4 regions of the Paenibacillus sp. EB106-04-04-XG159 genome follow, and region 3 is predicted to be linked to each of the others. Evidence: riboswitches for the same ligand, from Rfam matches in the RefSeq annotation. Region 3 holds a riboswitch; each other region holds the start of a gene.
The links. Region 3 has a riboswitch for cyclic di-AMP ahead of kdpF (K(+)-transporting ATPase subunit F). Riboswitches for the same ligand answer to the same signal wherever they lie in the genome.
Positions count from the first base shown of each region.

Region 1: it holds a riboswitch for cyclic di-AMP, as region 3 does, so the genes downstream of both, AC3WTP_RS21680 (C40 family peptidase) here and kdpF (K(+)-transporting ATPase subunit F) in region 3, are expected to answer to the same signal.
Region 2: it holds a riboswitch for cyclic di-AMP, as region 3 does, so the genes downstream of both, AC3WTP_RS21040 (resuscitation-promoting factor) here and kdpF (K(+)-transporting ATPase subunit F) in region 3, are expected to answer to the same signal.
Region 4: it holds a riboswitch for cyclic di-AMP, as region 3 does, so the genes downstream of both, AC3WTP_RS05830 (KamA family radical SAM protein) here and kdpF (K(+)-transporting ATPase subunit F) in region 3, are expected to answer to the same signal.

Region 1 is NZ_JBYTDY010000025.1:39,622-47,413, reverse strand. It holds gene AC3WTP_RS21690 (GNAT family N-acetyltransferase) at 81-929, opposite strand; gene AC3WTP_RS21685 (hypothetical protein) at 1,215-1,823, shown strand; gene AC3WTP_RS21680 (C40 family peptidase) at 2,075-2,542, opposite strand; cyclic di-AMP (ydaO/yuaA leader) riboswitch at 2,547-2,691, opposite strand; gene AC3WTP_RS21675 (carbamoyl transferase) at 2,919-3,737, opposite strand; gene AC3WTP_RS21670 (M1 family metallopeptidase) at 3,745-5,727, opposite strand; gene AC3WTP_RS21665 (YwhD family protein) at 5,892-6,389, shown strand; gene AC3WTP_RS21660 (ammonium transporter) at 6,725-7,792, shown strand, end outside.
Region 2 is NZ_JBYTDY010000023.1:48,962-56,753, forward strand. It holds gene ispE (4-(cytidine 5'-diphospho)-2-C-methyl-D-erythritol kinase) at 1-100, opposite strand, end outside; gene AC3WTP_RS21015 (small, acid-soluble spore protein, alpha/beta type) at 324-503, opposite strand; gene veg (biofilm formation stimulator Veg) at 805-1,080, opposite strand; gene yabG (sporulation peptidase YabG) at 1,320-2,216, opposite strand; gene rsmA (16S rRNA (adenine(1518)-N(6)/adenine(1519)-N(6))-dimethyltransferase RsmA) at 2,280-3,179, opposite strand; gene rnmV (ribonuclease M5) at 3,243-3,803, opposite strand; gene AC3WTP_RS21040 (resuscitation-promoting factor) at 3,958-5,079, opposite strand; cyclic di-AMP (ydaO/yuaA leader) riboswitch at 5,379-5,571, opposite strand; gene AC3WTP_RS21045 (TatD family hydrolase) at 5,764-6,531, opposite strand; gene AC3WTP_RS21050 (HD domain-containing protein) at 6,521-7,792, opposite strand, start outside.
Region 3 is NZ_JBYTDY010000004.1:192,480-200,271, reverse strand. It holds gene kdpB (potassium-transporting ATPase subunit KdpB) at 1-815, opposite strand, end outside; gene kdpA (potassium-transporting ATPase subunit KdpA) at 915-2,591, opposite strand; gene kdpF (K(+)-transporting ATPase subunit F) at 2,633-2,710, opposite strand; cyclic di-AMP (ydaO/yuaA leader) riboswitch at 2,977-3,143, opposite strand; gene AC3WTP_RS06825 (hypothetical protein) at 3,182-3,592, opposite strand; cyclic di-AMP (ydaO/yuaA leader) riboswitch at 3,704-3,935, opposite strand; gene AC3WTP_RS06820 (CgeB family protein) at 4,261-5,394, opposite strand; gene AC3WTP_RS06815 (hypothetical protein) at 5,398-5,652, opposite strand; gene AC3WTP_RS06810 (glycosyltransferase family 2 protein) at 5,781-7,193, opposite strand; gene AC3WTP_RS06805 (GT-D fold domain-containing glycosyltransferase) at 7,260-7,792, opposite strand, start outside.
Region 4 is NZ_JBYTDY010000003.1:346,210-354,001, reverse strand. It holds gene cobS (adenosylcobinamide-GDP ribazoletransferase) at 1-236, shown strand, start outside; gene AC3WTP_RS05840 (cobyric acid synthase) at 651-2,186, shown strand; gene AC3WTP_RS05835 (DUF2179 domain-containing protein) at 2,284-2,799, shown strand; cyclic di-AMP (ydaO/yuaA leader) riboswitch at 2,933-3,063, shown strand; gene AC3WTP_RS05830 (KamA family radical SAM protein) at 3,350-4,441, shown strand; gene AC3WTP_RS05825 (betaine/proline/choline family ABC transporter ATP-binding protein) at 4,551-5,726, shown strand; gene AC3WTP_RS05820 (ABC transporter permease) at 5,726-6,385, shown strand; gene AC3WTP_RS05815 (glycine betaine ABC transporter substrate-binding protein) at 6,445-7,341, shown strand; gene AC3WTP_RS05810 (ABC transporter permease) at 7,379-7,792, shown strand, end outside.

The DNA.
Region 1 (7,792 bases), on a different contig from region 3:
AAGCTAATGTAAAACCTAACGATTCATATACTCTGTCAGGTGACGTGTGTTAACGAAACCTAGGCGTCGATATGATCACTTTAAACAGGCATTCGATAATAATCTGTCGCTGAGACAACCTGGAATCCTGCCGATATATACAATTGATAAGCCCGTTCATTAGCGCTGTTCACGTCAAGGACAATATCTGCAATGTTCTTATTCGTTAATTCTTGAATTACTTCATAAAGCGCGGCTCTGCCTAATCCCTTGCCCTGAAGGGTTGGGTCAATCCCGAAGCCATTGATGGACGCGGATTGTTCCACATAGGTGATCGATACGATGCCCGCATATTGATCGCCATGCATGATTGCATATTGCGTACGGTTGGCAGCATTCATCGTATTAGTTATAAATGATGCGGCAGACTCAATGCTCTCTTCAAAGATGGTACTGGATAAATGAACGAGACTGTTTAGAGCCTCCTCAGAAGCCACCTTCAAACGAACTGCATAAGGAGAGAGAGGATTAGAATATATCGGCTCCCCCTTGTACTTCAGTGAATACTCTGTAAATTGATAGGCGGCTGGCAGTCTATTCATGAGCTGCTTAGCAGGAGCGGCTTGAGAGTCGCATACGAGCAGCAAGCTCGGTATACGGTAGAGTGTGAGCTGCTCTCTAGCCTTTGTCAGCAGTGAGCTGAAGTATCCTTGCTGCCTATAGTCAGGCAGTGTGCAGCCGGTAACTTCTGCTTCTTCCTTCGTAGGGATAAACAGCTTAATAAAGCTTACAAGTTGCTGCTGTTCATAATAAAGATAGTAAGAAGGAATATGCTTATCGATATTGAGAGAATTATCGAGAGAGAGACGGACAGATGGATCAATTGCTTGGCAGCAGCGCTCCAGCTGTTGGATGTCTTGTATGATGTCAGGATCAAGTTCATTCAGCATGAGAATCAAGGAATTTTCACACCTTTCACTAACAAGTTATAGGATTATCCCGGAATATTGGAAAGCGGATGTTAAGTAAAATGACAATTGGATCGCATTGGTTGAAACAATCGCTGCTCCTTATACGTATGATGAGAATGGTGCGATATAACAGATTAGATGAATATGAATGCTGTACCTGTAGCATAGCTTAAACATGAACAAAATTTAAGCCTATTTTCAGCATGATTTTACATAAATTGATCATACTAATCTTATCTCTTTATGAAATGAGGTGTCACAAGGATGAAATGGACTACGACATCGGCTGTTGCTTGGTCAACAGCTATAATGCTGCTGCTTGCGTCTCCGACATCGACATCGGCACTTGAAGTGACAGAGAAGACAATTGCGACGCTGCCAGAGGCGAAGGTCGTGATGGCTGGAGTAAATGATCGCAAGAACGGTGAGCCGTCTCAATTGCTATCGATGCTGCCAACAGGCGACATGATGAAACCGAGCACATCTGAAGATAAATCCCGAGCTGATGCAAAGGCGAAGTGGGAGGAACTGCAGAAGGATCCAGAGCTGCAGAAGATGCAAACCGAGATGAAGGAGCTTCGCAGCCAGATGCGAGAGCTGCGTGAGAAGCGTTTGCTGCTTGTCGCCAAAAAATTGGGTATATCGACGGAAGGGAAGACGCTTGAGCAGATTCGTGACGAAGTTCATCTGAAGATGGGTGGAAAAAAACACCTGTTCCACGGGAAACATGTCAATAAAGAGGACCGTGCGCAGCGTATGAAAGATTGGTCTACCCAGAACGGTGCGCAGATGGATGGGATCACTGCTGAGGAATTAAAAGCTAAGATGCAGGAATGGAGAGCTCAACAGGGTGAGCAGAGCTCTCGACAATAGCACGAATACTAGCTGAAGTGAGGCATGTCCACAGGTCTAAGGGACATGCCTTTATCATTTGAATTGTTTCACGGACAAGGCTAATCATAACATTCGATATTACTCTCGAAGTTTGAAGGGTTGACGATTGCCATGCCGTCTTATAGTCAATTAAGCATAGCGAAGGCGCTCATTGCAGCATTACACATTAAAAAACCCGACAGGCTGCATTAGGCATCCTACCGGGTTAATCTACTAAATCTGTTGAACTACTATTCAGTTGCCATATACTTGTATTGCTCGTCGCTCAAGATGCGCTTAGCACCCACATAGCGGTTCTCATAGTAATCCATGCTCAAGCTGTCGATGCGAGTTCCCTTGCTTGTGGAAGCATGAGCAAATTTGTTGTCACCAACGTAAATACCTACGTGAGAAATACCTTTTCCGCTAGTATTAAAGAATACTAGATCTCCAGGACGAAGGTCGCTCTTCTTTACTTTAGTACCTTCATCATACATCGAAGAGGATGTGCGAGGAAGATCAACTTCGTATTTGTCGAATACGTATCCTACGAATCCAGAGCAGTCAAAGCCTTTTGTTGTTGTGCCGCCGTACTTGTAATCAATACCTAACAAACCATCAATCGTAGTGTCCATCTTAGTTGCCGCGAATGCGCTTCCAGTTCCGATAGAGAATAGCAAGCTCATTGCAACAGCTGCAGTGACAAGCTTCTTTTTCAATTTAATATACCCCTTCCGTGCCTGCGAGGTTAGCTGGAGGGTTCGGTTGAAGGTCTCCCTATGATCTCTGCATAAGCAAGATCAATTCACCCAAAATACTTGGTTCCCCCGTTTCCCGGATGTGTACGGGAATTCGGCATAATAAGATCACATCTGAGTCCGATGCTTTTAATTACAATCTTGAAAGAACTGAGAATGGTTTCATGACAAAGTTGTAATAAATCCTGAACTTATTTTAACAGAATGTAATTCATTTGACAAACTGTTTTTGTCCCTAAAATAAAAAAACTTGTCCCTATCCGCGAAAAAAGCGGGTAAGACAAGTTTTTTTTGCTATATACGTGATCTATTTCTGATACAGTATCAGCTATATGATTTAGAGGTGTTCCTGATGCTGCCAAGCTGCGTAACGGCTAGAAAGGCTCCATAGCTTCAGCAGAGTTTGCAGTGCTGGAAAGGCCTGTTGGAGGATAAGGGCAGTCATCCCTGTCCAGAACATAGCGGCTGTTGTAATCATTGCGCCAGAGAGAGCTGTGATCAGGATGAATGTGAGCGATATTCCGATAACGGGCAGAATACGGCGTATGCCCCATTTCATGGCCTGAAGAAGCGGCATCTCCGTCGCCGCGCCGAATTGCAGGAACAAGAACAGGTGATGCAGAAGCCACCCTCCAATGATCCAGCCGAAGGCGATCGGTAGAACATTCATCAGCATGGACTGCCAGTTTAGGGAAGTCGCCAGCGTCTCTGCCAGATAAGGAACGATCCAATAAGAGGGAGCCAATAGCACGACCGTTTCGATTAGATACAATAAGGATACCGGCTTCCATACCGCGGCAATACCTCGAAAGAAGGTTAGACTGGATTCTGATCGATGATTGGCCATGGTATACAGCAGCCCAGCGTGAATTAATGGAGTCAACAGCATCCGAAGTGCGATAAATCCGATAATAGCCCACAGATAAGGGGTATAGGTTGATGTTTTGGTTAATTGGAATTGGCTCTCCAGCATAAAGATTTGATTGCTCATCTCAGACGGCGCTGGATCGGGATATCGTTTCAATATCGGAACAACGATAGAATCAATAAACCGATAGAGGAAGAATCCCCACAATAGATGGTATAGGAACAGAAGTACCCAGATATAAACATGATTCACGATCCAATCCCATCCCGTACGAAAATGTGGTTTCATGCGACGATCACCACCCCAATACATTCGTAATCAGTTCGATCCACTTGACTGCTGACCAATTTACACGCGTTCGGACAGGTTCATCTACTTGAGCGCGCATATAATTGTTAACATGTTTATTTTCGACGACAATGGTATAGAGTGGGTCAACCATAACCCAGCTCAGTGGTGAAAGATGTGTCAGCTTGTACTGAATGCGATCACCCTCGACTTGCCATACTTTCCGAGTCGTCGAGCCGTCCTTGAATCCAAATACGACCGGAACAGTAGGATAATCCGCTCCAAGCTTCTGAATGCTGACGGTCGATTCATACTTCACAGAATCTTTAGCTTGCACAGTGTGAGTTTCAATGCTCTCAACCGCAAAGTCAGCCATCTCTTGACCATATACATACTGATTGAAGAAGTCGGTCCATTTCTGTTTCGTCACCGATTCGACTACGCGTTGGAAGTCCGTAGTGGAAGGATGCTTAAAGCGGTATTTGTTGAAATAAGTCTTCAAGATGCGCTGCATCTTCTTTTCCCCTACCTGCTTCTCCATTGCGAGCAGTACTAGCTTAGCGCGATAGTATACATTCTCAGCATAATGATTCTGATCCTTGTATCGCCATGCATCCTGCTTCAATGGGGCAGGGTTCGTCATAAAACTTGACACGACAGCCAGGTTCGGTGAGACACCGAACTCTTCCTCCATCAGCTTGTCTTCCGCATATGAAGTAAAGCCTTCGTCAAGCCATGCCTCCTCGAATTCATTAGAGGCTACCATGCCGTAGAAATATTGATGTCCTATCTCATGAATAACCGTGCGCTCCAGATCATATCCAGGACTGTTGTCTCCAGCGCCGAAGGCTGTTACCAGCGTAGGGTATTCCATTCCACCTGCACCGTTAGCCTCCATCGGCGGCACGACAATCGATAGTGTGGAATAAGGATATTCACCATACCATTGGCTGAACTTGTTGAGAGCGGTCTTAGCTGCAAAGAAGTAACGTTCCTTTAGATCAGCATGCTTCGGATCGAGATACAGCTTGATCTTCACCCCTGGAACTTGTTCGGAGGAAAATGGCTGTTCAGCATATACGAAGTTAGGCGACGCTGCCCAAGCAAAGTCGTGCACATCGTCTGCGTAGAACTGGTATACCTTTACGCCGTTCGCGCTATTCGGTGTCTTAACCGGGAATCCGGTCGCAGCGACAATATAATTGTCAGGCACTTGCACACGAACATTGAAGATCCCGAAGTCCGAGTAGAATTCTGAATTGCCGTGATACTGATGCATATTCCAGCCTTCTTGCGATCTTCCTCGTACGCCGGCCTTCTCATAGGCTGCAATCTTCGGGAACCATTGACCCGCCATGACGAAGTTGTCGGTCATCCCCATTCGGGCAAATACCTTTGGGAGCTTCACTTCAAACTTCATCACTAACGTTATCTCGCCGCCAGCTTTGACCGGTTGAGTTAGCCTGAGCTTGGTGAGAGTCTTATCCTTCGTATTGCCATCGTCCGGGTGCACATATTCCAGTCTGTTTAGCAGCGACATTCCATCTACGGTCTCAATGGAAGTAATATTCATCCCGCCGTATCCATGTTCCGGCATCTTGTCCGTCCGGAGCTTGCCGCCGGACTCCTTCATAAATGTTGAATCTGAGGAGGCAAATGCATTCGGATACAGATGCAGATACATCTCGTTCACTGTTTTCTTCCCCGGATTCGTCCAAGTGACCGTCTGTGACCCGTAAAGAGTCTTAGTGGTCTCGTCCAATCGAACATTAATGTGGTACTCCGATATGCGTTCACTTCGCGCCTCATACTGAGGGGGCTCTACCTTCTGCGGCACTGCAGGCTCGTCTGCTTTAGGAGCGCCTTGCTTCACTTCCGGCCCGATTGAAGGCAAGGGTTCGCTCGGCCATAGCCGCGGAACAATTATGAGTCCTGCTGCGAGGATTACGATGGCGTAGAGGATTGTGCGATAGGCATTGCTTCGTCTCATCCGATTCTTACCTCCCGTTGACAAGCATCTACAGCATGTATATGTTGGCTTTTTGCGGAATATTAGCTAAAATGAAAATGAATTTGATTCCGGTTCTATATTGGTCGGATGACGTATATGGTACGGATCCGACTGAAGCGGGGACAAGGAAGGAGCCTGTGGTAATGGAAGAAGAAAAGAAGATGAAGAAGCCGCTGGCGTTGAATGTCATAGCTGGCGCAAAGCATAAAGGGTTCGGTGCAGGAAGCATCGACTTAAATAACGTTTCACCCGTCATTATTGATCAAGGGGAGGCGTATATCGATATTGGAGCGATGCACGCGAAGAGTAAGGTGGAGAAATTAATTCGCTTCTCGCCTGATAAGGACACGGTACCGAATGGACGCAAGTGCTGGATCGTCTGGGTAGCTGTGGACCGTGACGAGAATGGCGCGTTCTACGGCGGTATGACCGCATGTGAGATGCTGATTGATACCGAAGCAAGACGTGGCTGGAAGATTCTCGCTGACCATGTCAACAAGATGGACGCTGCTATGAAGCGTCGCGTCATCTTGGAAGGTTTAAGTGCTGAAGAAAAGGCGCTGCTGCGTGACCTCCTGCAGTCTCACAACAGCGAATGGTGGGATCGTACACCAGAAGAATTCAAGGCGGAGCTAGCATAAGCTAGTTTATTTAGGTGAGATCATGAAATGCAGATAAAGACCTGCAACCTCTTGTGGAGGATGCAGGTCTTTTTTTTTTATCGAAATAGGCACCTTCGTCATATGTATGTAATATAATCTAACATATAAATTACAGAATAACTAATAATATTGGTTGGGTGAACCTGATTTTGCGATTTTATTTAATGATTAGGGCTAAAAACATCTTTTATATAACATTTCAGCCCTTTTCATGTTATATATATTTACATGAAATAAAATATTGTCTACAATACATCGTATCAAGAAATATACACCACCGTTAAATAACGGATGTTATAAAGGAGATGGGTCACATGGAGTTAGGTACAAGCGCAATATGGACGATGTTGGGTGCAATACTGGTAATCTTCATGCAATGCGGTTTTATTATGCTGGAAGCCGGTTCGGCCCAGATGAAAAATGCAGGTCATATTGCAGGTAAGACCTTATTAACCGTAGGTATTGCATCGTTAGTATTTTGGGCAGTTGGTTATGCATTCATTTTCGGTTCACAAGGCAATTCATTTATCGGTTGGGGAGATTACTTTGGATTCGATCTCAAGACTGTGCCAGAGGGTGCAACAGTGGCCCCGACTGTTATGTTCTTGTTCCAATTGGCATTTGCGGCAATTTCGATGTCGATTGCATTCGGCGGGTTTGCGGAGCGTGCTAAGCTGTCGGCTTACCTGATCTTTGCAGTATTGTTCTCCGCGCTCATCTATCCTGTTGTAGCGCATTGGGTATGGGGCGGCGGATGGCTGGCGGAGCATGGCAAGCAGGACTTTGCAGGCTCCACAGTTGTTCACTTAACTGGTGCGATGGCAGCTTTAGCTGCAACGATATTACTGAAGCCTCGTCTGGGCAAGTTCAACAGGGCGGGGAAGCCAAACGAGATTCCAGGTCACAATCAAGTGTTTACGACACTTGGCGTTATGCTGCTGTGGATTGGCTGGTTCGGCTTTAACGCAGGTAGTACGATTACGGTTGGGGACGGAAGCTTCTTCGGCTTTATTGCAGTCAACACGCAAATGGCTGCTGCGGCAGCGGCAGTGGCTGCCTTTATTATTTCGTGGCTGTTCATGGGTAAGGCAGATATTCCAACTATGTTAAATGGCGCGCTAGCAGGTCTCGTTGCGATAACGGCATCCTGTGCATTCGTAGAAACTTGGGCAGCGATTGTAATTGGTTTGATTGCGGGAATCATCGTATTCTTCAGTATGAAAATGTTTGATAAGCTCGGCATCGATGACCCGATCTATTGCTTGTCCGTACACGGAGTAGCGGGGGTATGGGGGACGCTGTCCACAGGCTTCTTCGCAACACCAGAACTAGTTGAGAAAGTAGGCATAGGTAAACCGGGTCTATTGTACGGTGGCGGGTTT
Region 2 (7,792 bases), on a different contig from region 3:
TGGTCATGACCATCTCAACCTCATGGTACCCGTCCTCACGCTTGCGCAGCACGTCCAGCATCAAATTAATCTTGGCTGGTGCTTTCTCATATACTTTCACTGGCTATTCACCTTCTTTACCCTATGAATCGCTTCCGTTATTATAGCAGACTATTATACCCAAGTCATTCGTAACGGACATAAACGCGAAGCGCTTCGATAAGTATTCACAAGTGCTTTAACGGGACCACAGAATCGACATCCGGTTTCGGAATATAGAAATAAAGCGAATCCGCTCTCTTCAGCGGAAGAGGCGATTCGCTGTTTAGTACTTTAACCACAAGTTAAGGCTTGCGAGCAGCAGCCTGCTCTGCCATCTGAATAGCTCGCTTCACCATATTACCTGCATCCTTGGCTTTAATGGCGCCCCAGCCTTCCTTCTCGACCGTGTCATAGAAGCCAAGGTCCTTTGCCAATTCGTACTTTAAATCCTCAGACATCACACTGCGTCTACGACGACTCATAGTTAGCCTCCTTTAAGCTTATGGATAGCCGTTAGTTAACAGCCACTGCGACCTGCGATCGCTATTGTCTCATCCAAGTAATCCAAATGAAATACTGCTGTCTTTTGCTAACCAATTTAGGGTCGATTGAAATGTATTAATGACCATAACTGCGGCTTATTAAACGATCCCATACTTAATGTGCGCACTAAAACGATCCTTATACGTCAGTACAGCTTTCCCATAACATAGCGAGCCTAAGGCTTCAATCAGCATAACCAGAAAAAAAAGCAGCCCCGAAGGACTGCTCTCAAGTGAATCATTAACCGCGAATGTACTCAATCTTTAATTCACCGTTATCTGCGCAGACGGTAACCTCAACGGATTCCGTCAAAATATCTGCATAGCTGTAGGAAACACGTTTAAATGCATTCTGTTCCTCGTCCAGCTTAACAATAAAAACTGAAGGGTAGGTTTCTTCCAATACGCCTGTGCGTTCGATCGTCTTGCGGCGACCTCCATTGGCACGAAGCAGGATCTTCTGACCGACATGCGGTTCGAGACATCGTCGTATTTCAAATAGCGCATTCTTTGCCATTTCAACTACCACCTCTTTCCTAATCCATTATAGCTAGTTCCAGAGGTTTTGTCAAATCAAATAAATAATTATAACAATAAGACAATTTATGTGTCAATTCATTTTTTTATATAATTTTTTAGATTGTCCATACGCGCTGAAAATTATGCAATATCATGAAATATGTTCAAAAATAAGCTCATCTGATGACGAAATAACAAAAAAACGGCCGCAGCATGCGACCGTTCATTTACAAACCCCTATAAATCAATGCTCGGTGTTACTGTCAAGGTAGCTAAGTCCTTCCACTTTGGCATTCCGAGCCGGTGGCTTCCCCTCGTCTCAACCCCGCCTAGACCTTCCATCCCCGTCATCGTATGCGGAGCAATATCAGCGATCTGAACCGTATCCTTAATCGAAGTGTAAGCTGCTTTAGCCGCAACATACACCGGGTCGAGTGCGTGAATCATGATGCGGCCTGGGGAACTGGCGAAGTTGGCGCCCTCCAGCAGAAGCGCTTCAAAATGAGACTGGCACGCGCCCGCTACGATTGTCAGCATATCAAGATGCTGCACATACTGTCTTGCCGCTTTCACCGCATTTACGAAGTTCTGAGAATTTTTATAGCTCTGCAAACTGTGCAGATCCCTGTTCTTCAAATTTTTATATACGCCATCATGCCCAGTGATGACAATAATATCCGGCTTCACTCGCGGCAGCAAGCGCGCAACCGCGTCAGACATATTCATCTCACGCACATAATGACCTTCCGCCGGCACACGAAGCTGATTGTAGACCGCCATGCTCTTCTGCAAGTACAAGGGGTCTCCGTCCAAATGCAGCACCTTTCCAGGCATTTCAAATGTGGACGCCTCATTCATAGCTCCAGGAGGATGAAATTCTGCGATACGACGCTCTGACTGACGCCTGCAATGCTTCTGCAGCGCTTCTACCGACTTCACCATCTTGATATGCGCTTGTTTGGACCTGCGCTTAATCGTCGCTTCTGACACATTCACAAGATCGGACAACGGCGAGTCCGCCATCAAGCGGTAATCGGTCCCCTTAATAATGCTCATATCCTGAACAATATGCTCGATCCGGAATGTGATGTCGCCGCCATACGACTTTCGGACAACCAACTCTCCCACTCTCATAGGCGTTATCACCTCTTGACTATCGTATGGGCTTGAGGTGGGATTGGTGTCTAATTATCATGATTAGTCATTAGCTTTCGTGGCATATGCTTGATGTATGGCGTCACTCAGGCTCGCATACTCCTGCAGGGACAGCGTCTCCCCGCGTCGTGATGGATTGATCCCAACACGATCTAGAGCCGCCTGCAGCGCTTCAACACCGATGTCATTACCATAGCGCGCCTTCAGATTATTCCACAGCGTCTTGCGGCGTTGTGCAAAACCAGCCTGTACCACTTCAAAGAATCGCTGTTCATCCATTACCTCAACAGGAGGCTTCTCACGTACTTTAAGACGTATAACCGCTGAATCCACATTTGGCTGTGGAATAAATACCGTTCCAGGAACCGTACATACAATCTCCGGTTCGCTGTAATATTGAACCGCGATGCTCAAGCTTCCGAATTCCTTGCCGCCAGGCTTGGCTGCCATGCGTTCGGCAACTTCCTTCTGAATCATAACCACGATATTTTTCAGGGGCAATCGTTCTTCCAACAGCTTCATCATAATTGGAGTCGTAACGTAATAGGGGAGGTTCGCTACTACGCTGACCTTCTCAATCGAATGGAAGCAGTCCGCAAACAGTTGTTTGAGGTCCACCTTCAGTACATCGCCGTGCACCACGTTTACATTTGTATAGGGCTCCAGTACGTCATCAAGTATAGGAATAAGCCTCTGATCGATTTCTACAGCGGCTACGGAGCCCGCTAGACGAGCTAACTGTTCTGTTAAGGCACCTATCCCCGGTCCTATCTCCAGAGCCCCAGTATGTTCGTCCAGCTCGGCTGCTTGCACGATCCGCCGCATGATGTTCATATCGATCAGAAAGTTCTGACCCAAGCTCTTCTTAAAGGAGAAACCGTGCTTGCGTATAATTTCCTTCGTCCGCGACGGCGTGGCAATATCCATTGCGCCTTTTGTCATGATTAGTCCTGCCTTCCTCTAACATCTATATCTCATACCAGTCACATGCGTAATGCTTATGTGTTATTGTCGTTCATTACGATCGAGCTCACTCAATTCTTGCAATGCATGCTCAAATTCCTCACGAGTAATCTGAAAGGCTGTGCATCGCTTCAAGAATTGCTTCGCATTGCAGTATCCGATCCCTAATAACTCACCTAGCTTCATTCTGCGTTCTGATGAGCCCTCAAGCGCTGTTAAACCCGCTGCAATGAGATCGCTCCAGGTGAGCACTGCACCTTCCGGTGAGGGCATCTCTGTACGTACATTCGCCAAAGCCTGTCTGATTGCCTCAGGGGACGCATTCTCCACTCCGATGTCACCCTTCGCCAACGCTTCCCGCTTCGTTATAAACGCATGCTTGCAGCCCGGAACGCGCCCTGCAATCGCCTTGCGAATCCGTTCGCCTGGGAAGTCGGGATCCGTAAAGATAATAACCCCTCGCCGTTCCTGCGCAATAGCAATGCGCTTAAACGTCATTTCGTTCAAAGCAGATCCGCCGGTCTCGATCGTATCGGCTTCTACTGCTCGCTTGATGGCAACCGTGTCATCTCGACCTTCTACCACGATTACTTCTCGGATCACTGCTGACCACCCTTTCTATGCCCTGACCGAGCTGTATGAAAAAACACAAAAGAAGAGGGGGATCCCCTCTTCTTAGCATGACATAAACAGTTATGAATTACTATATCATAAGTACACAGCCGCAATCTACCTCGAGTATGTCCGAACCGACGGCTTAGTTGGCCTCTGGTTTAACAGGACCGATAACATAAACCGTGTTTCCTTTTTTGCGCCCAAAACGTTTTACTTCCTTGGAACTGTCATAATAGATATCGACGATTTTTCCTTTGACGGCACCGCCCGTGTCTTCCGCACGGTAGAAGCCATAACCTTCGATATATACCCACCAGCCAAGAGGTATCACATCGGGGTCTACAGCAATCGTTCGACCTTCAGTAACCTTGGTTCCGGATGCTGTCTTCGCCCCTGGGGAGCCCTTCTCTTCTGTATAAGCAGTCAACTGCACATTAGTAAGTTTCTTTTTGTAGTCAAAGCCCATATCGTCCTTTACCTTCTGCTCGGTATCATGGCTCTTGGCTGACAATACCGCAACTTCCGGCTCCTTCTTCGTACCGTAAGCAACAACCTGGTCAACTTGCTTGGCTTGAACTGTCTTGCCAACCATCTGCGAAAGAACAAGCTTGCCATCTTCATAAACCTGCTCGATCTGCTGTACGACTAGACCATTTTGACCCTTCTTAACCGTCTTGGTTGAACCTTTTTTCAGATTCGGATCAGCTTGCTTTACAACTTGAAACGGAACTTCAACTGGGCGCTGTACAATATCCTTGGTCACACGGACCACTTTGATGCCCATATCAGACTTTATAGCTGTGTCTACGCTTGGATACACTTTGTCCATCTCGGTCAACGAGACATTAGCCTCATCCAAGACATGCTTCACATCGTACTCTGTCGTGTACAATGTTTTCGTTTGTCCGTCTACCGTTAAATGAACAGGTTCCGCGCGATCTATGATGATTTTAGTTCCGTCTTCTACTTCTGCTGTAAGCTCCACTGATACTTCATCATGTGTTCCTACGGTAATCGCGTGCTCATCCAAAACCTCGCGTACCGTATCCTGTCTCGTTTCAAGCTTCATCAACTGCCCGTCGACGAATACTGATACCGTATTCTTCGAGTAGCTGAAACCGACCAGGACACTGACTACTGTTATAGCGATAGCAACTACAGCAATTACTGAAATAATTCGCACATTTTCATGCTTCCACTGCATTGCGAGTGACTTGCTGGATGATCGGGGATCATGGGGTTCGTTGTTCACGATGTTTCCCATTTCTCGGTCCTCCTTCATAGTCCCGCCGTCAAGAATGCTGCATGATTGCTTCTGACGCGACTATTGGTGATATGATGTTGAACAAGCTTGTGCCGGCTTGTTCTTCATACCAACCCCAGTAACGGTTCCTTCCTCACCTTTGCTTCTTCTAACCTATGAATAGGTTAGCACGATTATGCGAGTTTCTATTACTCACAGTCTCGGAGCTGATAAAAACGAAAAGAAGCCTAACTTAAGAGGATTCTCTCTTATGGCTTCTTAGATGACCCAAACAGACAACCCATTTAGGACTCAAGACGAGGACCTCTCTCCATACGCTTGCGAGGTTAGCTGTCGGGTTCGGGCGCTGAGAGTCGCCCTATCCGTTCGAACCGGCTCATGGCTCGGTCGCTCGGAACTCACCCCTAGGATACACTCCGCATCGGTGTGGCACTGACCGATGGCATGTGGTTCCCCCGCTCTCTTGTTTCAGAGACTCAGCGTTACTGGTTGGTTGGAACAATATTCAAGTTCAATCGAACTTCTGTGAGTCATCATATCGTGTTTATTACAAAGTTGTAAAGATCGAATCAATTTCGTTTTTCGGTAAAAAGGGTTAAAATAAAGTTACATTCGGCCGTTTTGATAAAGAAATCCATTTAAATTTTGGCGTAGAACTTTATATCACCTGTTTTTCTTCGTTTTTCAACGCATGTCAAAACATGTAAGGGCGTTGTCGGTCGTTTTTTTGCAAAATTCTTCAAAATCTAACTCTTTTATTCCAGCTGCTTCCTCTGCTACAAGACGTACATAAGCAGATTCATTTCGCTTTCCACGATATGGATGAGGTGTCAGATAGGGACTGTCCGTTTCAACCAATAAGCGGTCCATCGGTACTTGCTTCAAAACTTCCTTAGGCTGCTTGGCATTCTTGAATGTGATCGGGCCTCCAAATGAAATATAAAACCCCATATCCATACACATCTTCGCTGTTTCCCAACTGCCAGAGAATGAGTGCATGATGCCGCCCACATCCTTCGCTTTCTCTTCACGGAGAATGCGTATCACATCTTCATGAGCATCCCGGTTGTGAATGATGATTGGCATCTTCAGCTCACGGGCCAGACCAATCTGCTGGCGGAATACTCGCTGCTGAACATCCTTAGGGGAAGTGTCCCAATAGTAATCAAGTCCAATCTCACCGATGGCAACAACCTTCTCATGTTCAGTCAGCTTTGCTATCCAATCGATATCGGACTTCTCCATTGTAATAGCATCCGTCGGATGCCAGCCAACTGCCGCATATATAAATGGGTACTTCTCAGCAAGTTCCATTGTCGTAGGAATCGTTTCTCGATTAAAGCCCACGTTTACCATGCGAGTTACGCCTTGTTCCACTGCGCGAGCAATGACCAGTTCGCGATCTTCATCAAATGCTTTATTATCCAAATGCGTGTGTGTGTCAAATATCATGCTCACTTGCCCCTTCCATTTCCCTCATTAACAGACTTCGAATTGATGGCGACAGCTCATTGGCTAATGATCTGATCTTATCCATTGGGAAGTATATAACATATTTGCCGCGGTGGATTCCGCTAATAGAACGGATAATATCGGAACGCTTAGACAGCTCCACCAATTGCTGATTACGATCCAGCAGCATAATGTGCTGCAGGGTCGGCTCCTCCCCTGACCGATACACATCGTACGGCTTATCCGTGGGGGAGTCAAACCATAGATCATAAGCAGGATCTAAGCCGATTCTGCGCCATTCCTGTTCCAGCTCTTCGCAAAATGACTGATCTAATCCATCTACCTCTACATATTTATACAATTTACGTTCCATAAATCGTTGGCACAAGTCTGCAAGCCGCTCATCCTTCTCCTGCATCCATTGTGAGAACATTGCTTGAACAAATGCTTCATCTAATTGAACATATTGTGACGCTGTTATTCTTCCCTCAAATAAAGCATCTAGCGGAGGCAAGAAATAACGAAACTCATATCCATCGTGATACAGTTCGGTCGCTCGTCTGAAGATGAGTCGCAATAACAGCTCAGAGCTGCGTGTAACTGGGTGGAAATACACCTGCCAGTACATCTGATATCGTGACATTAAGTAATGCTCTACAGCATGCATTCCGCTCTCCTTCACCACGATACGATCCTTATAAGGCCTTAACATGCGCAGAATACGATCCAAGTCAAAGTTGCCATAATTGACACCTGTAAAATAAGCATCCCGCAGCAAATAATCCATGCGATCGGCATCCAGTGGGCCCGATACTAGATTCACGACAATAGGCTTGTCATAAGTCTTTTGGATAATAGAAGCAACTCGTTCAGGGAGTGAGGGATCTTTACGCGCCAGCACCCGATTGATCTCAGAATCTCCACTAATAATGCGGCATGTCCAATCCTCATGATGTACCCCAAACGCTTCTTCAATCGAATGAGAGAACGGTCCATGTCCAACATCATGAAGCAGCGCGGCGCACATCGTGACGAGCCCTTCTTCAACTGGCCAATCCTCATACTGATTCCGCTCAAACTGAGATATGATACGCCTAGTTAACTCATACACCCCGAGCGAATGCGAGAACCGACTGTGTTCAGCACCATGAAACGTAAGATAAGAAGTGCCTAACTGTCGAATACGACGCAGCCGCTGAAATTCTTTCGTATTGATAAGCTCCCATATGGTTCGATCTTGAACATGGACATAATTATGAAC
Region 3 (7,792 bases):
ATACCGATCGCTGACAGCAGTCCGCCGATTGTCGTTGGGATCAGGCAGACGAGCAAGGCGATCAATTCCGCAACGTTCATCTCGATGTTCAGATATTGCCCGAAGAAGGGCAGCGTTACGACGACGATCAAGAAAATCAAGGTCAAGCTGACCAGCACCGTATGAAGCGCGAGCTCGTTCGGGGTCTTCTGACGTTTGGCGCCTTCAACGAGCGCGATCATGCGATCTAAGAAGGATTCGCCGGGATCGCTGGTGATTCGAACGCGAATCCAGTCGCTCACGACGCGCGTGCCTGCTGTGACGGAGCAGAAGTCGCCGCCCGCTTCCTTCAGCACCGGCGCCGATTCACCCGTTATCGCCGATTCATCGACAGAAGCCAAGCCTTCCATCACCTCGCCGTCGCCCGCGATCGTCTCGCCTTCACGAACGATGATGACATCTCCTCTGCGCAATGCCGTGGAAGCAACGCGCGTGAGGGCTCCTCCTTCCGTTATCTTATTCGCATACAATTCCTTCTTCGTCTGCTTCAAGGAATCCGCCTGAGCCTTGCCGCGGCCTTCCGCCAGCGCCTCAGCGAAGTTAGCGAACCATACGGTTATGAGCAGAATAAAGCTCACTGCGCCGTTATACCAGCGCGCCGTCGGTGTCCCGAACAGGTCCGGCGCAATCGTCAGCAGCAGGGTGATGACGAAGCCCAGCTCGACGATAAACATCATCGGATTCTTAATCATGATCTTCGGATGAAACTTCTTGCACGCTTCGATAGCAGCCTGCTTCAACAAGCCGCCTTGCAGCATGCTCTTACCTGCCTTCATTCCTCGTCCGCTCCCTGTTTCATATGGAGTCTGATTATTAATAGGCATTGATGCCTTCATTGTTATTCCTCCTTGAGCCTTACCCTGTTCATCTCTCGTTTATTTCCACAGTGTCAGATGTTCTGCGACCGGTCCCAGCACAATCGCAGGGAAGAATGTCAGTGCGCCCACAATAAGGGTGCAGCCGACAAAGATTATGCCGAAAGTTGCCGTATTCGTACGGAAAGTCCCGCTCGTCACAGGAACAGGCTGCTTCTTAGCCATCGAGCCTGCTACCGCGAGCAGCAGCACCATGGAGAGGAAGCGTCCCAAGAACATGACACTGCCAGTCGCAATATTCCAGAAAGCTGTCGCATCTCCTAAACCTTCAAAGCCTGAGCCGTTGTTGGCAGCAGAAGAGGTGAATTCGTACAATGCCTGCGTTAAACCGTGGAATCCAGGATTGCTCAAGGTATCCGCTTGGGTCATCAATGCTACTGCTGCTGGGAACAGAATGAGCAGCGGATGAATAATTAACGTTACGGCGATCAGCTTCATCTCGCGGCTCTCCAGCTTGCGCCCGAGAAATTCCGGTGTACGGCCGACCATGAGACCGGATAGAAACACCGCGATCATCGCATACATGAGAACGTTGACGAAGCCTACTCCCATACCGCCGAATATGGTGTTCAGCATCATATTCGCAAGCGGGATCAATCCGCCTAGAGGGGTCATCGTATCATGCATATTATTAACTGCCCCCGTCTCGGAAGCTGTTGTAACGACAGAATATAGAGCGGACTGCGCTACGCCGAAGCGCACCTCCTTGCCCTCCATGCTCGGCCCTTCAATGCCTGCCTGATGCATAACGGGATTGCCAGCCTGTTCAGCCGTTACGGATAAGCCGGTCATCACCACAAACATGATGAGCATCGCGACGAACAGCGTCCTGCCTTCCTTGGCGTTTCCAGCCATCTTGCCGTAAGCAAACGGCGTAGCTGTCGTCACGAGCAGCATCAAGATCATCTGCAGCGTATTGCTTAATGCATTCGGGTTCTCAAGCGGATGCGTTGAGTTCGGGCCATAGAAGCCGCCTCCGTTGTTGCCGAGCTCTTTAATCGCTACAAATGAGGCTACGGGACCACGCACAATCGTCTGCTCTTCTCCCTGCAGTGTCGTTACCGTTTCGCTTGGCGACAAGGTCTGAGGCACTCCCCATGCTGCGAACAGCACAGTTGCTACAATTGCGATCGGCATGAGCACCCGAGTAATCGATCGAACCATATCAACGAAGAAGTTGCCCATCGGTCTGCCGGTCAGCCCGCGAATAATTGCAAATACGAGCGCAAGGCCAGTCGCCGGAGAAGTAAACATGAGGAATACGATGGCAACCATCTGCGACAAGTAAGATAAACCCGTTTCACCGCTGTAGTGCTGCAGATTCGTATTCGTCATAAAGCTAATCGCTGTATTAAAGGCCAAGCTGGGCTCCATGTTCGGAACACCGCTTGGATTCAACGGCAGGTAAGCCTGCACTCGAAAGATTGTATACGTGATTCCGATCATTACTACATTCGTAAGCACGAGAGCCATCGCATATCCCTTCCAGCTCTGATTGACTTCTCGTATCCCGAATATCTTGAACAAGAAGCGATCAACTGGACCAAGAATGCGGTCGCCTGGCAGCGGAGCCCCTTCGCTATTGAACACCTTCGCCAAATAATGCCCTACCGGTCGCGCCAGCAAAATAACGATCACAATCGTAATACCAATAGATAACCAGCCCAAAGCTGTCATTGTGCAGCTCCACCTTTCTCGCTTATAACCCCTATAGGAATCTAGAATTTCTCAGGTTTAACCAATGCGTAGCCAAGATAGACAAACAGTGCCGCTACAAGCACTCCCAGTGCGATCATCATGACGTTCACCTCGCTAATCAGCTTTCTAATTCAGAAGCGCTCCATCGATATACGATATACACGATCGAGGACAACAGCCCTAGCAGCGCGACCATAATGACATCCAACACAGTCTTCACACCCCTTTAGAATCGAATGAACCAGGTTCCACCTAATTTCAGCGCCGAATCGCAAAAAAACCGCACGGAAAGAGGGGGTCCTCTTCCCATGCGGTTATCTAGTCACAGCTATAGAAAGCCGGACATACTGCACGACGAAAGAAGGCTGCCTCTATGGACGCTTACGAGGTTAGCTGACGGATTCGGGCGCATGAGTCGCCCTACTCGGCTGGCTGCCGAGATTCACCCCTGCATGACAGAGCATTACTCACTCTGACATGCCTAATTGGTTCCCCCGCTCCCCTGCAACAGGGATTAAGCGATGAGCTTGGCCTTGGCTCTATGAAATTAGGATCAACCTATAGCTCTGCTAACTAATCAGATCATTCAGCAGAAACGATACCTGTTCGGATTGTGTGTACAATACCATATCCGCTCCGAGCAGCCGATAGATCGATCTTGGATTATGATGCTTCGTAATGACCACGATACTGTCTGTGGTCCAAGGTCGACAGTGCTTCAACAACCGACAGGTCAACGCAAAGCTCGTTTCAAATAAATAAATACGTCCTACTCGCCCCAAGGGCTGAGAGTCTGCCAGTGACTTGGATGTGTTGATGCGCCAAATATTTGTCACACCAAGCTGTTTCATCCGGGTAACGCACTGGGCATTGTTAACAACTGCGGCAACCGGGATTCCGGCGCCCTTAATCGATCGAACGAAGTCTACTCCCATTGCATTAGGAGCGAATACCGCAATGGTCCGATCTCTGTCATACATGATCCTCACTACCTCCTAAAATGTCCGCAAACGCATCATTCATTCGGGTAAGAGGCTGATCTGCATGCGCTGTATCTAATGTACCTGATGCTTCATGTACTTTAGCCTAAACGCGCCTCTCCTCGGACGCTTACGAGGTTAGCTGTCGGGTTCGGAATCGAAGAGTCGCCCTACTGGTTGAAGCGACAATTCACATGCCTATCGTGAATATGTCCTTAACCGGATTCACCCCAGCGAATAACATCCGCTTCGCAGCTTCAATCATCATGCGGCTGCAAGCTATACTATTCGCGATAATGGTTCCCCCGTTTCCGCATTACGCGGAATTCAGCGATGAAATCGCAACGGCTGTGATCAATTGCTGAAATGTATCTTACGCCTCCCGCAACCTTTATGTAAACGAAACCGAAAGCTGCTATTGAATTATTAAGGCTAGATTCATGTGACTAATCACACACAATCTTCTATTTTCATATTCACAGCTATGTCTTGCTCGTTTAATCTAGCGATTATCAGATCGATAAAGCATAAAGCAGATAATCTAAGAATGAACTGGTTGTAATCGTTTTTTCGACATAAAGTCATAGTTTAGCGCTCCAACCACCTATTTTTTCCACAACATGCAAAACCGCCGCTCGGAAGGTCCGCGCGACGGCTCTCAACTTAAACTAAGATCCATATATAGTTCCGAACAGCTGATTGAGCCGATGAGCATAAGTATGCTCACGCAGTGTGCGTGCAAGGCCGCGCAGCGCAATCTCACGGCGTTCTTCCTCATGCTTTAAATAATAATCAATCTTCTGAAGCATTTCTTCCGGCGAGTTATAGGTCTCAATCTCTACTCCTGGGGTGTAGAATCGCGATAGATCACTGCGCACATCTGTCAACTGCAGTGTTCCGCAGCCCAGGATTTCAAACGTGCGCGGATTAGGTGAAACGCCGACAATCTGTGCCGAATTGCTATTAAAGGTATCATCATCATGCGAGCGATGCATGTTAATCACGATCTTCGTTACATTGTACATTTCAGCTGTTTCTTGCGGGGTAAGCCAACGACCAAGATCAACCTTTTGCTTATGTTGGCGGTACCTGGCTACACGATCCCACCAAATTCCAGAGATTCGAGTGTCATAGGACATAAGCCTCGGGAAGATCGGATCTAAGAAGCGCACTCGATTCCAATAAGCAGTGCCGATGAAGCATACCTCACGCAATCTGCCGCTCGAAGTGGTCCTAGGCTGAAAATGTCCGGGATATACACCGAACGGCAAGTAATGTACATTCGCACAGCCAATGGATTGATAGAAGCTGACACAGTTCATTTCCAGGGTGAAAATAAAATCATAATGCTGCACCACATTCTTCATAATATCTGTATAGTAAGGATCATCCGTCAACCAGATTGCTGTGCGAATTCCGATCGCTCTCAGCTCGTTCAATTGCTCCACTGGAAGCTCCATCCCGTCCAGCACAAGGACGAGGTCCGGTCTGACAAGAGCCGCCGTGGAAGCTACTGCATCCTTCGACCCTATCGTAGTCACTTGTGCAACCATTCCCTGAAGGGTCGCGATCATTCCTTCATCGAGCGGTGAATAGGGATATCCCTTTCCAGTCGATACATACATGACGTGTATGTGCCTGAACGGAATCTCGAGGCGAATCACCTGTACGATGGATGCTGCTCGGCCTCTAATACAGCCTTCCTGATAGCCTTCAAATTGACCTATTCTGCGTCTGCGCCGCGCTCGAGCTGCGGTCAGAGGAGACCTCCTGCGATGCCTTAATCTGCGGGGGATTCTCATCCATCACACCTGACCCGCATAGGCCATCTGATGGCCATCCTCAAAGCCCTTTGCAAATCCCTGATTGAAGCCTTCGCTATATGCTTGGTTATAAGCTTTATTATAGGTCGGACTAGGCTTGCGAGTTAATTTAGAGCGCAGCCCCCGTACTCCTCTATGATTCTTTCGCTGAATTCGTCGCTTCAGTCGGCGATATACAGCTCTCTTTACCGCTCCTGTACTTCTTCTAGCCAGTACTTTCCCCTTGAGGCTATACACGAGCTGATTCCTCCTGTCGTTCTGGATTGTTTATCCCCGCAGGGCAGGCATATGCCATTCGCAATTCGCTGATATACAGCATATTCCCGCCCTCTCAGGCACCATCGACCGACACACTCCCATCAACATCACAGATGATAAGCTTGAATGACTGGAGCGGCCATAATGGGCAACCCTTCACCCAACGCATTCCGCTCTTGTTCTGAACGCGAATCGACCTTGCCCTCCATCTGCCAGCTAGACAGAGCGTGCGCAGTCATAAATTCTCGGCATACCGCCCCTTGCCGCTGATAGCATCTTCCTGTTTCGATCTGGAATACAGCCCCGTCCGGGATACTGCCGTCCGGTGCGGTTCTCATATTCCACTTGCTCTCAGCGAGAGCAGCGTCCATCACATCCCCGGTCGGATACCCCAGAAGATCCACTTGCGATAGCCTCACAACAGGTATGCGCACTGGACCTTTCAACGGATATTTGCTGCCGTGTTCGATCCAATAGATCGTCTCGCTCAGGCCAGTGACCGCGACATGCGTCGGGAAGAACTGCTGAGCACGAAAGTGCGCGGCCGTCTCGCCGCGTTCATTGATCGTCCATCGCTGCATTCTGTTGATCCAATCCGCCGGACTTCCCCATTTTGCGCTAAAGAACATCGCGTTTTTATCATTTACTTGGTCAAACTTCTTGCCTAGATCTCTCATGCTCTGGCTTCCATAATGGTGAATGAAGGTATCTCTAGCAATCACCAGCTTTCTGCCGCCTAGCCGCGCCCTAACAATATAGTCTTCGTCCTCAAAGTTGCCGATCTCGTACCCTTCATCAAAGAATCCCGTAGCCTGAAAGAAGGCGCGTGTAAATAAGAAGCAGAATCCGACGATCCTGTCGCAGTACTGCCACGCTCCTGGATTCGCTTTATTGTATCTGGAAGCAAATTTCCACATATCTTTTACGTCATGATAACGTACGGGAATTTGCTGTTCACCGCTAATATAATTCGTAACAGGCCCTACTATGCCGATGTTTGGGTCGCTACCCAGGCAGTTCAGCAGATTAGACAGCCAGTTCGGTGTGACGAGAGTATCATTGTTTAAAATGCAGATCGTTTGACCCTTGGCCATCATCAGTCCTGTATTGACTGCGCCTGAGAAGCCGCGATTGCTCTCGTTGATATGGAAGCGAAGCTTGCCAACCATCGACTGTAAGTATGCTTCCGTTCCATCTGTAGAAGCGTTATCGATGACAATGATCTCATGATTGTTCGGCGTATGCTTCTGTATGCTATCGATACAATCTTTCAGCATATCAAGCTTATTGTAAGATGGAATGATAATGCTCGTGCCCTCAATCATGGAACCATACTGCTCTTGTCCGCTGCGTAAACCCTCTGCATACCCATAGGCAAAGCCTTGTTCAAATTGCTCATTCGGCATAGATCGAGCGGCTTCCATAAACGGAAGCTTTCTGTGTCGTTTCGCTTTTCTAATGCTTCGTTTGCGAATGGGCATCAGCCTCTTCCGCTTCAATCTCAACGACTGCTCTCCCATACCCCTCACCTCCATCATTCAACTGAATGAAGCTTGATGCAGTTGTATTTCTGTCCAGGTTCATTACTATAATGACACTTCACCGCTGACAAGCTTGTTTGCCAGATGACCGAAGTCGATCGCTACCTTGCCGAATTGCTGCGCGATGCGCTGTGACAGAATAACAGCAGGGATGCCCGCCGCTACTAGCGCCACATCAAAGTCATGCTGGGACGTCTCATGCAGGATACGCGGAATATCATGCATGCCCAGCACTGGAGAGACAATTCCCGCAATAGCAATGCCGCGCTGCTGCAATACATCAGCCAGCTCCGCGGCCGCATTGCCAATGATAAGCACGCGGCGCCCTTGCATAATTCTCAGCATATAGCCCTGCTGAGCCAGCAAATAGTTGACAGTCGAATACGTCACACGCATCTGTCCCATATGCAGACCAAAAGCTCTAAGGGCTGGCACCAGCAGACCGTAATAATTAGGCGCACGCGAGACCGGTATCCCTACGAATGTGGCTTGGCGGATCGCTTCCGCCAGTTGATTGCGGTGCTCATGATCAGGGATATCAATTCCCGAATACCCTAGGAATGGCCCTTCTCTTCGCA
Region 4 (7,792 bases), on a different contig from region 3:
TTCTGCTGCTGGAGGTTAAGTTGTGGATAATAGGCCCTGAAACGCTTCATAATATATGGCTTGTGCTTGGTTATACAGCAGGCATGCTGCTGCTGGCTGCTCTGCTTGCGTATGTACTGGCACGCGCCATTGTACGCAAACTAGGCGGACTGACAGGAGATACGTACGGAGCGATTTGTGAGCTGGTGCTGACCCTTCTCTTGACGATTCAGGTCGCTATATATCCATTAATATAATGAGATTGAACGAGGCAGGTAGTTTGAACCACTCGGATGAGAGCAGAATCGATGAGCATCCATTCAAAACATGCATCTTTTTCAAGATGGACGTATGAATATGATGCTCGGCATTTCTGCTTTTTTTTGAAATGATATGTTATATTTATGCGATTTATTAGGAATAGAGCCAGTAAGCATCGCCTGGCAAGTGCCTATAAAAGAGTGTCTGCCTATTATACCAATGACTCAGTAAGCGAGCATGTGAGTAATGCTTGGCTAATGTGACTGATTAAGTATCGGTTCACGATCCCGTTTACTCAGATGCTTACTGAGCTAATGGGAGAACGGTCAAATGGTGTGGATAGGGACACATCTCGATGAAGGGTGGTTGGTTATATAGTGGAGGAATCAAATGGGATAGGGCGAGCGATTATGCTGCAAGGGACGGCCTCGGATGTGGGCAAGTCCGTTGTGACGACTGCGCTGTGCCGCATCTTCAAGCAGGACGGGCTAAAGGTGGCTCCGTTTAAGTCGCAGAATATGGCCTTGAATTCATATGTGACGCTGGATGGCAAAGAGATAGGCCGTGCGCAGGGGGTTCAGGCGGAAGCGTGCGGCATAGCTGCCACGACGGATATGAATCCAGTGCTGATTAAGCCGACTCGTGATATGCATTCGCAGATTGTTGTGCATGGCAAGCCTTATCAGCATATGAGCGCGATGGATTATCGCCGTCAATTTTTGCCGGAGGCTCGGGTGATGGTGACGGAAGCCGTTAACCGCTTGAAGTCGGAGTATGACGTAGTAGTGATGGAAGGAGCGGGGAGTCCAGCAGAGATTAATCTGAAGCACAACGATATCGTGAATATGAATATGGCTGCATGGGCGGAAGCGCCGGTCATTCTTGTCGCAGACATTGACCGCGGCGGGGTGTTTGCTTCTATTGTTGGTACTTTAGAGCTGCTAGAGCCTGATGAGCGGGATCGAGTAAAGGGCTTTATCATCAACAAGTTTCGCGGTGATGTTGCTCTTCTCCAGCCTGGTCTAGACTGGTTGGAGGAACGGACAGGCAAGCCAGTACTTGGAGTGCTGCCTTATGTGCGCAATCTGAATATAGAAGCTGAGGATTCCGTCGTACTGGAGCAGATGAATAAGCACATTTCTAGCAGCGAGTCAGATAGTTATGAGCTAGATATTGCTGTGATTCGTTATCCTCGCATTTCTAATTTTACAGATGTTGATCCGCTCATGGCTGAACCTGACGTGCGAATTCGATATGTGGAGCAAGCTTCAGATCTCGGCACACCTGATGCTATTATCCTGCCAGGAACGAAGAGCACTATTGAGGATCTGCGCTTTCTGCGAGAAACGGGGATACAGCAGGCAATTGAGGTACAGGTTCACCGCAGTGCGAAGCTGGTTGGAATCTGCGGTGGCTATCAAATGCTAGGCAATCTAATAAGTGTTCCAGATGGTGCTGAGGCTGAACCGGGGACGGTCGTGAAGGGCTTGAGTTATCTGCCGATAGAAACGTGCTTCTACGCGGAGAAGAAGATTGAGCGTGTGTATGGCGAGGTAAGTCGAAATCTAACCGACAAGGAACACTTAGTGGGGTTGAAGATAACAGGCTATGAAATTCATATGGGGCGCTCAACGGTAAATATGAGCGAGAAAGCCGCAGGTCCTTTGTTCATACTTCAAGGCGCTGGAGAAGCCTTTGGCGATGGCTATGCCTCGATAGATGGGAAAGCTTGGGGAACGTATGTGCACGGTATATTTCATAATGATCATTTTCGCCGTGCGTGGCTTAATCAGCTGAGGGAAGGGAAGGGTTTATTGCCGCTCAATAGCTGTATTAGCTTTGTGAATCGACAAGAAGAGGCTTTTGACAGGCTGGCTGATACAGTGCGCGAGCATCTGCGAATGGAGCTTCTCTACGACATTGCAGGAATCACTCCTCATGACTAACGGAAACATCATACTTACGACTCCAGGTTTGAAGAAGCGCACTAACGGTTAACGTATGTAATACAACAAATGTATAAACTTGAAGGAGATGTAGGTTATATTTACTATCCTATTATCGATCTTTTGCATACAAATCGTATACGTCGCGTTCTTCACCTTGCGCATGATTCTGACACTGAAAGGCCAAAAGTATTATGCTGCTGTCCTAAGCTGTGTAGAAATTACGATATATGTGCTTGGCTTGAATATGGTTCTGAAATATTTGGATCAGCCGATCAGCCTGATCGTATATGCACTTGGATACGGCTTAGGTGTATTAGCAGGTTCTTGGATCGAAGGGAAGCTAGCGCTCGGATATGTTACGATGCGAGTTATCGTAAACGATCCGTTCAGCGAAGTACCTCAGCATCTGCGTAAATTAGGTTATGGCGTTACCACATGGATTGGTCAAGGTCGCGATGGAGACAGGCTCGTGCTGGAAGTGTTAGCGAGACGCAAGAACCAGAAGAAGTTGTATCAATCGATTATCGAGATTGATTCGAAGGCGTTTGTCATTACACTTGAACCTACTCAATTCCACGGAGGCTTCTGGACTAAAGCGACTAAAGATTAAGTTTAGAGGCGAATATCATAAGTTAAATTTCCTTGATAAGAAAGTGGCGAGCACTCGTTGGGGTGCTCGTATTTTGCATTGCTGGAAAATATTGAGTGGTAATCATGTTGACAATATGTCAATATTCATATAGCATAGAAGTACGCTTAATTCCCAGCAATGGGAAGCGGGGGAACCAATCAGTGGGGCTAGTCGCAGCAATGCGTAGGAAACCATCTTTTCCGAGTCCGTCAGCTAACCTCGTTTGCAGGAGATGGGTCACATCACAATTATGAACATATCACCATGACCCGAATCTTTATTCGGGTTTTATTATTTTGCTGACCCTATTTCACAACAATGACCGATGAGTCATTGTTTGTGTTGGGGTCTTTTTCTGTTGACCCGCAACAGTATTATCTTCTGCAAGCAAGAAAGAACCATTTCCCCCCCCCCGTCTCAGTCAAGACGCATCTAGACTGAATCCAATCACCGATCATCATGATGATCCGCACATCACTTGAAAGAGAAGGACTGAGTAAGCCAATTCTTGAGTAAAGGGGCGATCGTAATGCCGCAACCAAAGTACATTACGCAGATTGATCGAATTACTGCTATTCCCGAGGAGGAGCGCGCTAAGCTCAAACAGATCACGGAGAAATTCGTGTTCCGCGTGAATGATTACTACCTTGGCTTGATCGACTGGAACGATGAACATGATCCTATCCGCAAGCTCGTCATTCCGAATGAAGGAGAGCTGTTGGAGTATGGACGTTGGGATGCATCTGATGAGCATGCCAATTATGTAGCACCTGGATGTCAGCACAAGTATGGAACAACGGCGCTTCTCATTGTATCGGAGGTGTGCGGCGCTTACTGTCGTTATTGCTTCCGTAAACGCTTGTTCCGCAATGATGTGAATGAGGCTTCATTGAATGTAGAGCCGGGCCTAGCTTACATCGAACAGCATCCTGAGATCAACAATGTGCTGCTCACGGGCGGGGATAGCCTTATTCTCTCTACGAAGAAGATTCGTGAGATATTGGAACGTCTTCGCAGTATCGAGCATGTAAAGATTGTGCGATTCGGCTCCAAGCTGCCGGTGTTTAATCCGATGCGGATCTATGAAGATGAAGAGCTGCTTCAGGTGTTTCGTGAGAATTCGAGTGTAGATCAGCGGATCTATGTGATGGCGCACATCAACCATCCGCGAGAGATTACTCTTGAAGCGAAGCGAGCCTTTGATGCACTCCATAGCGCTGGTGTTATCGTGGTGAATCAGACGCCTGTATTAAAGGGGATTAATGATGATCCAGCGGTGTTGAGTGAACTACTTGACCAATTATCATGGGCTGGTGTTACACCGTATTACTTTTTTATCAATCGTCCAGTTGCGGGCAATTCTGACTTTGTCTTGTCCTTGCAGCGTGCATATGAAATTGTGGAGCAGGCGAAGGCACGAACCTCGGGGCTTGGTAAGCGGGTTAGATTGTCCATGAGTCATGCGTCCGGCAAGATTGAGATATTGGCGATCGAAGATGGCAAAGCCTATTTGAAGTTTCATCAATCGAAGAACGGAAATTATGGGAAGTTTATGACTCTGGATTGCCCTGAAGGTGCTTCATGGTTTGATGATCTACCAGGACATGAACGGTACTTATAATCGAGATGGAACATCTAGAAAGAGTCCTGTAGTGATTAGCTTGGCAGGAGAATGTTTAATCGCAAATATTGGGTAAACTGTGATCAATAAAAGTAGAGGTGAGAGGATTATGATTGAATTTAAGCAGGTAAATAAGATTTATGAAGATGGCTTTCAGTCTCTCAAAGATATTAATCTGACGATTAATAAAGGGGAGTTAACTGTACTTATTGGACCGAGCGGCTGTGGTAAATCAACGACGATGAAGCATATCAACAGCCTGATTACCCCCTCCAGTGGAACCATCCTGATTAATGGTGAAGATATCTCCACTCAGAACCCGGTTGAGCTTAGACGCCGAATCGGTTACGTCATCCAAAGTGTTGGCTTATTCCCCCATATGACAATCGCTAAAAATGTCGCCGTTGTTCCTAATCTGATGAAATGGAATCAAAGTAAAATAGATCAGCGTGTAGATGAATTGTTGAACATGGTCAATCTGGATCCGGCAGTTTATCGTGATCGCTATCCTTCTGAATTAAGCGGAGGGCAGCAGCAGCGGATCGGTGTTATCCGCGCTTTGGCCGCGGACCCGGATATTATATTGATGGATGAGCCGTTCAGCGCGCTTGATCCGATCAGCCGTGAGCAGCTGCAGGATGAGCTGGTTCGTCTGCAGGAAGAGTTGCATAAGACGATCATCTTTGTTACGCATGATATGAATGAAGCGATTAAGTTAGCCGATACGATCATCCTCATGAAGGATGGGGAGATTGTGCAGTCTGGATCGCCTGAGACCATACTCCGTTATCCTGCAAATGACTTTGTTCGTACCTTTATCGGACAGAAACAGGTTGAAGATACCGTTCAAGGCGAGCCTATGCGGATGACTGCGGTTGACGATGTTATGGTCACGCAGCCCGCGACGATCTATCCGAATCGCGGCTTGGCAGAAGCGATCAAGATTATGGAGGCGCGCCGAGTGGATACCTTGTTCGTGGTTGACCGCTACCGGAAGGTGCTTGGGATCGTTTCGATTTATCGCGTTCTAAGTGAATTCGGCAGTGAGAACAAGACGGTTCAGGATGTGATGCGTCCGATTGGGTATCAAGTTGCTCCTGGGACCTCGCTGCCTGAAGCAGTAGAGATGATGACGAATCATCGATTATCGAACCTGGCTGTGGTAGATGAAACAGGACGCTTGGCAGGACTGTTGACACGGGGCAGTATCGTCAGCCATCTGAACGAAGTGTACCCGGCTCTCATTGATCAATATGGCAAGAGCCTCGAAGAGGAGGCGAAGTAATGAACGAGCTGTTTACTTTCTTCCAAGAGCGCGGCGGAGACATATTGATTGCGTTGCAGGAGCATCTGACGATCACGTTCATATCCGTATTGCTTGGATGTATCGTATCCATTCCTCTCGGAATCCTGTTAGTGTATAACCGTGTCAAATGGATTAACAGCATCGTGTTCTTCTTGGCCAACCTGCTGCAGACGATTCCGAGCTTGGCTCTGCTCGCTATCCTTATCCCGCTGCTTGGCATCGGCATGAAGCCAACTATAGTTGCCTTGTTTCTCTATTCCATCATGCCGATTCTTCGCAGCACCTATGATGGGTTTCAGTCGGTGGACGCGAGCGTGCTAGAATCTGCACGCGGCATGGGCTACAGCACGATCCAGCGAATCTTGCGCGTTCAGCTCCCTTTATCTCTTCCGTACATGATGTCGGGAATTCGCATCACGACGGTCTATATTATCAGCTGGGCGACATTGGCGACACTCATCGGCGCTGGCGGGCTGGGGCAGTTGATCGTTGCCGGCCTCGGTGTTAACAAGGTCGAGCTGATCGTCGCAGGCGCAGCTGGAGCTATTCTGTTAGCATTTGCGGCAGATCTGCTGCTCGGCTGGTTGGAGCGTGTGCTGACACGACGTTATGGCAGAACGAGCTCTGTTGCTGCTTAATACGTTTTATACCGATAAGCATAATGCTGGAGCCAGTCTGAATAAGGAGGAATATAAGGATGAAGCATAAACGAATAGCATTCGGATTATCCATGCTGTTGTTGATGATGACGGTACTCACAGGCTGCGGATCGAGTTCTGAGCTTGTCATCGGCACCCAAACCTATACCGAGTCGAAGATCATTGCCGAGATGTACAAGGCGCTGATCGAAGATAGGACGGAATTGAAAGCCAAGATTATACCTGACTTGGCTGCTAGTCCAGTCATTATTAGCGCGATGAAACGCAATGACGTTCAGATCGCAACGCTTTACAGCGGAGAAATTTTCAACAACTATTTTCCGATAGAAGAAACGAAGGATCGCGCGCGCGTTCTGGAGCAGGCGCAGCAGGGATTCGACAAGTATTATGATTTCAAATGGATGGACTCACTCGGTTTCGAGAATACGTACGCATTTACAGTCCGAGAAGATCTCGCGCAGGAGAAAGGCTATAAGACCATATCGGATGTAGCGAAGGATGCGGACAGCTTGCGTCTTGGTGTGGATACGACGTGGCTTGAGCGTTCGAATGATGGTTATCCGGCATTTCAGAAAGCATATGGTTTTAAGTTTGGGAAGGAATTCCCAATGGAACAGAGTTTAGTGTATCAAGCGGTAGGCAATGATCAGGTTGATATTGTGTTAGCTTATTCCACGGATTCTCGCCTCAAAGCCTATAATCTGCAAACGCTGCAGGATGATAAGCATTTTTTCCCGCCATACGATGCATCTCCAGTCATACGCAATGATGTGATCGAAAAGTACCCTGAGGTAGAAGCGGCCATTCAGGAATTAGTGGGTACTTTAGATGCGGAAACCATGATTAATCTTAACTATCAGGTGGATATCGAGAAGAAGAGTGAACGCGAGGTTGCGCAGCAATATCTGCGTGACAAGGGTTTATTAAGCAAATAATTCAATCGGCAGATACAATGCCGGAAGGGAGGACTATATGGGCGATTATGAATGGTCAATTGTAGATTTGCTGTCCTATATGAGCCGGAATTCGGATATGCTCTGGGAGTATTTTATATCGCATGTACTGATGGTGCTGGGCGGTGTTGGACTGGCGATTGTGATCGGGATTCCGCTCGGAGTCATCTGCTCTAAAAATGAAACCTTAGCGAAGATTATCCTTGCTATTACGGGTGTGCTGCAGGTTATCCCTAGCTTGGCGCTGCTCGTTCTGCTCATGCTGGTGCTTGGATTGGGACAGACCACAGTGACGGTCGGTTTGCTGTTCTACTCGTTGAACCCGATCGTGCGCAACACTTATGTAGGCTTGAAGCAGGTTAACCCCAGCTATATTGAAGCGGGACGCGGCATCGGAATGAATCCGCTGCAGCTGCTGTTCAAAGTGCGGTTT